Regions from separate parts of the Aurantimonas sp. A3-2-R12 genome, predicted to be linked through region 1. Evidence: predicted binding sites of a transcription regulator. Region 1 holds the regulator's gene; the other holds the start of a gene.
The links. Region 1 encodes HrcA, which represses chaperone genes, less so after heat shock. Its sites were predicted from a motif close to GTTAGCACTCNCNNNNNGNGAGTGCTAAC; they were not measured.
Positions count from the first base shown of each region.

Region 2: groES (co-chaperone GroES) is a predicted target of HrcA. The motif match lies at 1,576-1,604, and genes of this name have one in related genera.

Region 1 covers NZ_JAYXIH010000018.1:73,040-76,448, reverse strand. The annotation lists gene folD (bifunctional methylenetetrahydrofolate dehydrogenase/methenyltetrahydrofolate cyclohydrolase FolD) at 1-36, shown strand, start outside; gene grpE (nucleotide exchange factor GrpE) at 47-688, opposite strand; gene hrcA (heat-inducible transcriptional repressor HrcA) at 894-2,006, opposite strand; gene rph (ribonuclease PH) at 2,186-2,911, shown strand; gene rdgB (RdgB/HAM1 family non-canonical purine NTP pyrophosphatase) at 2,908-3,409, shown strand, end outside.
Region 2 covers NZ_JAYXIH010000002.1:184,905-188,313, reverse strand. The annotation lists gene groL (chaperonin GroEL) at 1-1,119, opposite strand, end outside; gene groES (co-chaperone GroES) at 1,217-1,513, opposite strand; gene VSX60_RS01955 (TIGR01459 family HAD-type hydrolase) at 1,798-2,661, shown strand; gene VSX60_RS01950 (bifunctional riboflavin kinase/FAD synthetase) at 2,658-3,409, shown strand, end outside.

The DNA of each region.
Region 1 (3,409 bases):
TACCGCGCGGCCGGCAAAACGCCGCCGGTATTTTGAAGCCGGCTGATTACGCCGCGTTGCCGGTGGTGCCGGCCTCGGTCGTCTCGTCCGGCTTCGGCTGGCCCTGCTTCGGCCCGCCCTTGGCGACGCCGACCATCGCCGGCCGCAGCACCCGGTCGCCGATCGCATAACCCGCCTGCACCACCTGGACGACGGTGTTGTTGGGGACCTCGGGATTGGGCACCTCGAACATCGCCTGATGGAAATGCGGATCGAAGCGCTGGCCCTCGGGATCGAGCTTCTTCACGCCATGCTTTTCCAATGTGCCGAGCAGCCCGCGCTCGGTCACCTCGATGCCGTCAATCAGGGCGTTGAGGCCATCGTCGCCGTGTTCCTTGGCCTCGGCCGGAACCGCCTCGATGGCGCGGCGCAGATTATCGGCGACCGACAGCATCTCGCGGGCGAAGCTGGTGACGGCGTAGGTGCGCGCGTCCTTGATCTCGCGCTCGGTGCGCCGGCGCAGATTTTCCATGTCGGCGGCCAGCCGCAACAGGCGGTCCTTGACGTCGGCGTTCTCGGCCTCGAGATCGGCGATGCGGGCGGCATCGGCGTCGGCCGCCGCATCCGCATCGGCAAAGCCGCTCGCGGCATCCGCGGCGAACTCGTCATCGGCGTTGGCGTTGGCCGCGGCGCGCTCGGCGTCCGCCATCGCCGCTCTGTCGGCCGCCGCCGCTTCCGCCGCCTCGCTGCGGTAGACACCCTGAGTGCGCCTGTCTTTCTCGCTTGCCATCCGTCCTTCACCTCATCTCAGTCGCGCGCCGCAACACGCTTCTCTTCGGCTCGTGGGAGGGCGAGCGCGGATTGCGGCGGAAAATCATTATCGAGGCCGCATATCGAATTGACGGGCGCAGAAATCAAGCCTCGCGCGCGGCAGAGCCCTTGGCGAGCAGTCGGGAGACGATACGCGCGGTATAGTCGACCATCGGCACGATGCGCTTGTAGTTGAGCCGGGTCGGGCCGATGACGCCGACCGCGCCGATGACGTTTTCCGTGCCACCCCTGTAGGGCGCGACGACCAGCGACGAACCGGACAGCGAAAACAGCTTGTTCTCCGAGCCGATGAAGATGCGCACGCCGTTGCCGGTTTCGGCGAGGCCAAGCAGCTCGATGATGCCGCTCTTGGTCTCCAGATCGTCGAACAAGAGGCGCAGGCGGTCCAGATCCTCGGCCGCCGTGACATTTTCCAGAAGGTTGGCCCGGCCACGCACGATCAGCCGCGCCGGCTGGTCGGCGGAGGCGCCAGACCAGACGGCGAGGCCCTTGTCGACGAGCTCGCGCGACAGGACGTCGAGGGCGTTCGCCGTCTCATCCTTCAGCCGGGCGATGCGCTCGCTGGCCTCGCCGAGCGTGCGGCCGACGACATGGGCGTTGAGGAAATTGCCGGCCTCGACGAGCTGCGACGCGGTGATCCCGGCCGGAAGGTCGAGGATGCGGTTCTCGACCTCGCCATTGGCGCCGACCAGCACCGCCAGCGCCTTGGTCGGCTCCAGCCGGATGAACTCGATATGCTTGAGCCGCAGATCGGATTTGGCGGTCAGCACGATGCCGGCGCCGCGCGACAGGCCGGACAAGAGATTGCTCGCCTCGGTCAGCAGCGAATCGAAGGGCCTTCCGTCGCCCGACAGCCGCACCTTCTCCTCGATCTCCTCACGCTCGGAGGCGCCGAGATCGCCGACCTCCAGAAACGCGTCGACGAAAAACCGCAGGCCGAGCTCCGTCGGCAGCCGGCCGGCGCTGACATGCGGGGCGTAGATGAGGCCGAGCGCCTCCAGATCGCTCATGACGTTGCGGATCGAGGCCGGCGACAGCGCGTTGCTCAAGAGCTTCGACAACATCCGCGAGCCGACCGGCTCGCCGATGTCCAGATAGCTCTCGACGATCAGCCGGAAGATGTCACGCGTCCGCTCGTCGAGACCCAGTGGGGTTGCGGCGACCAAGTCGCTGACTGGCAAGCGGAATTCGGTCATGATTGGGTGTTCGCTTCGGGCACGATCTAACTATAGGTGTCCCGGCCGGCGGAGCCAAGCCGCAATGCCGCGCTCTCGATGAGCCCGGCTTGCCGCCTCGCCGCATGGCCGATACAAGCCCGACACAACCCGTGGCGGTTATTCGCCTTCTTTCAAAGACTATTATTCAGGACGGCATCATGCGCCCATCGAAACGCGCCGGCGACCAGTTGAGGCCCGTCAGCCTCGAGCGCGATTTTTCACGCCACGCGGAAGGCTCCTGTCTCGTCAAGTTCGGCGACACCCATGTGCTGTGCACCGCGAGCCTGGAAGAGCGGGTGCCCGGCTGGCTGAAGAACTCCGGCAAGGGCTGGGTGACGGCCGAATACGGCATGCTGCCGCGCGCCACCGGCGAACGCATGCGCCGCGAGGCCGCCAGCGGTAAGCAATCCGGCCGCACCCAGGAGATCCAGCGCCTGATCGGGCGCTCGCTGCGCGCGGTCGTCGATCTGCAAGCGCTCGGCGAACGGTCGATCACCGTCGATTGCGACGTCATCCAGGCCGACGGCGGCACGCGCACGGCGGCGATCACCGGCGGCTTCGTAGCGCTCGCCGACTGTCTCGGCTGGATGGAGGCCCGCTCGATGGTCAAGCGGGACAAGGTGCTGACGGATCATGTCGCGGCGATCTCCTGCGGCATCTACAAGGGCACGCCGGTGCTCGACCTCGATTATCTTGAGGATTCGGCCGCCGAGACCGACGCCAATTTCGTCATGACCGGCACCGGCGGCATCGTCGAGATCCAGGGCACGGCCGAGGGCACCCCCTTCTCGGAGGCCGAGTTCATGGCCCTTCTGGGACTGGCCCGCAACGGCATCGGCGACCTCGTGGCGATGCAGCGCGCGGTGCTCGAGGCCGCCCGGTGAAACTGATCGACCCGAATGACGGGCCGCTTCTCGTCGCCAGCCACAATGTCGGCAAGATCTGGGAGTTCCGCGAACTGCTGGAGCCCCTGGGCTTCGACGTGACGTCGGCGAAGGATCAGAACCTCGACGATCCGGAGGAGACCGGCACGAGTTTCGAGGCGAACGCCGAGATCAAGGCGTTGGCGGCCATGCGGGCAACAGGCGTTGCATCGCTGTCCGACGATTCGGGCCTCGTCGTCGACGCGCTCGGGGGCGATCCCGGCATCTATTCGGCGCGCTGGGGCGGACCGGAGCGGGATTTCGCCATGGCGATGCGCAATGTCGAGGAAAAGCTGCAGGCCGCCGGGGCAACGACGCCCGACAAGCGTCGGGCGCGGTTCGTCGCGGTCCTCTGTCTGGCGCGACCGTCCGGCAAGACGCATTTGTTCCGCGGCGAAGTGGACGGCACCATCGTCTGGCCACCGCGCGGCACGCTCGGCTTCGGCTACGATCCGATCT
Region 2 (3,409 bases), on a different contig from region 1:
CGCCAGCTTGGCGAGACGCTCCTGCAGCTTCTCCTTGTCGTAGTCCGAGGTGGTCTCCTCGATCTGGCCCTTGATCTGGCCGACACGGGCCTGGATCTGCTCCTTCTCACCGGCACCATCGACGATGGTGGTGTTTTCCTTGGTGATTGAGACCTTCTTGGCGCGGCCGAGCATGTCGAGCGTGACATTCTCGAGCTTGATGCCGAGGTCCTCGGAGATGACCTGACCGCCGGTGAGGACGGCGATGTCCTCGAGCATCGCCTTGCGGCGATCGCCGAAGCCCGGCGCCTTGACGGCGGCGATCTTCAGGCCGCCACGCAGCTTGTTGACGACGAGCGTGGCCAGAGCCTCGCCCTCGACGTCCTCGGCGATGATGATCAGCGGCTTGGACGACTGCACGACGGACTCGAGCACCGGCAGCAGCGCCTGGAGGTTGGAGAGCTTCTTCTCGTGCAGGAGGATGTAGGCGTCCTCGAGCTCTGCGACCATCTTCTCCGGGTTGGTCACGAAGTAGGGCGACAGATAGCCGCGATCGAACTGCATGCCCTCGACGACTTCGAGCTCGGTCTCGGCAGTCTTGGCTTCCTCGACCGTGATGACGCCCTCGTTGCCGACCTTCTGCATGGCGGCGGCGATCATCTCGCCGATTTCCTTCTCGCCATTGGCCGAGATGGTGCCGACCTGGGCGACTTCGTCCGAGGTCTCGATCTTGCGGGCCGATGCCTGCAGGGCTTCGACGACCTTGATGACGGCCATGTCGATGCCGCGCTTGACGTCCATCGGGTTCATGCCGGCGGCAACCGACTTGCCACCCTCGCGAACGATCGCCTGGGCGAGAACGGTCGCGGTCGTGGTGCCGTCGCCGGCCTTGTCGTTGGTCTTCGAGGCCACTTCGCGCACCATCTGGGCGCCCATGTTCTCGAACTTGTCCTCGAGCTCGATCTCCTTGGCGACGGTGACGCCGTCCTTGGTGATGCGCGGCGCGCCGAAGGACTTGTCGATGACGACGTTACGACCCTTGGGGCCGAGGGTCACCTTCACCGCGTCGGCGAGGATGTCGACGCCGCGCAGCATGCGTTCACGTGCGTCGCGGCCGAATTTTACTTCTTTAGCTGCCATGGTCTTAATTCTCCCGGGCGCGCCATCGAAGGCCGCGCCGTTTGAAGTTTCTTGGAATGTCGTTGTGGAACGTCGGCTCAGGAGCCGTCGCTCGTCTTCAGCCGACGATACCCATGATGTCGGATTCCTTCATGATCAGAAGGTCTTCGCCGTTCAGCTTGACCTCGGTGCCCGACCATTTGCCGAAGAGAATACGGTCGCCGGACTTGACGTCGAGCGGAACGACCTTGCCGGACTCGTCACGCGCGCCGGAGCCGACCGCGATGATCTCGCCTTCCTGGGGCTTTTCCTTCGCCGTATCCGGAATGATGATCCCGCCAGCGGTCTTGGCTTCGGATTCCACCCGGCGTACGACGACGCGATCGTGCAGGGGACGGAAATTCACAGCTGCCATGTTCGTTGAACCCTTCGTTGAACGAATACGGCCGGACCCAGAACGGGACCCGGCTCGAAGAATTTGGCACTCACCAATGGAGAGTGCTAACGACGAGGCAGATAGGGTGGCGAGCGACGCGATGTCAAGATGTCGGCAACGACGGATGACAGGATTTTTATGGGTTGGCCAAGCTGGATTGGGCACCCTGTCGCGGCCGGGCGGCCCGGTCGGCCAGTGCCTTGACCCGCTGGCGGCCCCCCTCTATCGCCTCGGGCGACCAGTTGAAAGATAACGGGCCGTCGATGGACATCACCACTCCCGGTAATTCCGGCATCAGTCGCAAGATAAAGGCTCTGGCCGAGATTTCTAGCGGCTACGAGGCGCTGTTCTGCGACGTATGGGGCGTCGTCCACAATGGCGAGCGCAAGCACCCGGCCGCCGAAGCCGCCTTGACGGAGGCGCGCGCGGCGGGCGCCAAAGTGGTTCTTTTGACCAATTCGCCGCGCCCCTCGGCCAGCGTCATCGACCAACTCGATGCGCTGGAGTTTTCGCGTGATGCCTATGATGCGGTCGTCACCTCCGGCGACGCCACCCGCGCGCTGATCGCGGAGACCGGCGGGCCGGTCTTCCATCTCGGCCCGGCACGGGACATCGAGCTGTTCGACGGGCTCGGCGTCGAGCGGGTCGACGAGGCGGACGCGGCGGTGGTTGTGGCGACCGGCCTCTACGACGACGAGACGGAAACGCCCGCCCACTATAGCGACCTGCTGTCCCGGCTGCATTCCCTTGGCCTGCCGATGATCTGCGCCAACCCTGACCTCGTCGTGCATCGTGGCGACCGGCTGATCTACTGTGCCGGCGCGCTGGCGCGTGACTATGCCGCGCTCGGGGCGACGGTCCATCTCGCCGGCAAGCCGCATCGGCCGATCTACGACGTCGCGACCCGCGTGGCCGGCATGTCCGATCGCGGGCGCATTCTCGCCATCGGCGACGGCCTGATGACCGACATCAAGGGCGCCAACGATTTCGGCATCGACGTGCTGCTGATTACCGACGGCGTCCATGGCGACGAGTTCGGCGGACCGGACCCCGACCCCGAGGCGGTCGCGCGGGTCTTGGGCGAACGCGGTCTCGACGCCCGCACTTTCATGGCGGCGCTGGCATGACGAAAGGCGCCGCGCTGCGGCTTGGCGGCATCGCGGACATTCCCGAGAGCCTCGCGGGCTGCGTCGTCGCGGTCGGCAATTTCGATGGCGTCCATCGCGGCCACCAGGCGGTGCTCGCGGTCGCGCGCGAATTGGCCGAGGCCGAGGGCCGGCCGCTCGTCTGCCTCACCTTCGAGCCGCATCCGCGCACGGTCTTCCGTCCCGACCTGCCAGTTGCGCGACTGACCCCGGCGCCAATGAAAGCGCGGCTTCTCGGAGCGCTTGGGTTCGACGCCGTGGTCGAGCAGCCCTTCGACCGGGCCTTTGCCGCGCTGGAGCCTGAGGCCTTCGTCGAAACCGTTCTCGTTGATTGCCTGAAATCCCATCACGTCGTTGCCGGCTTCGACTTTCACTACGGCGCCAAGCGCGGCGGCACCCCGCAGACGCTTGCCGAGTCGGGCCCGCGCCACGGCTTCGGCGTGACGCTGGTGCCGGCTTTCGCCGACGAGGGCGGAGAAACAGTCTCGTCGAGCCGTATCCGTGCGCTTCTCGAAGCCGGCGACGTCGCGGCGGCGGCCGGCCAGTTCGGTTATCGCTGGACCATCCGCGGCGAGATCGTCCACGGCCAGAAGCTCGGCCGCAGCCTCGGCTATCCGACCGCTAATCTGGTGCTTGAGCCCGACGAGATGCTGAAGCACGGCATCTATGCCGTGCGCCTGCGCCGCGCCGACGGCACGCTGCATGACGGCGTCGCCAGCTTCGGCCGCCG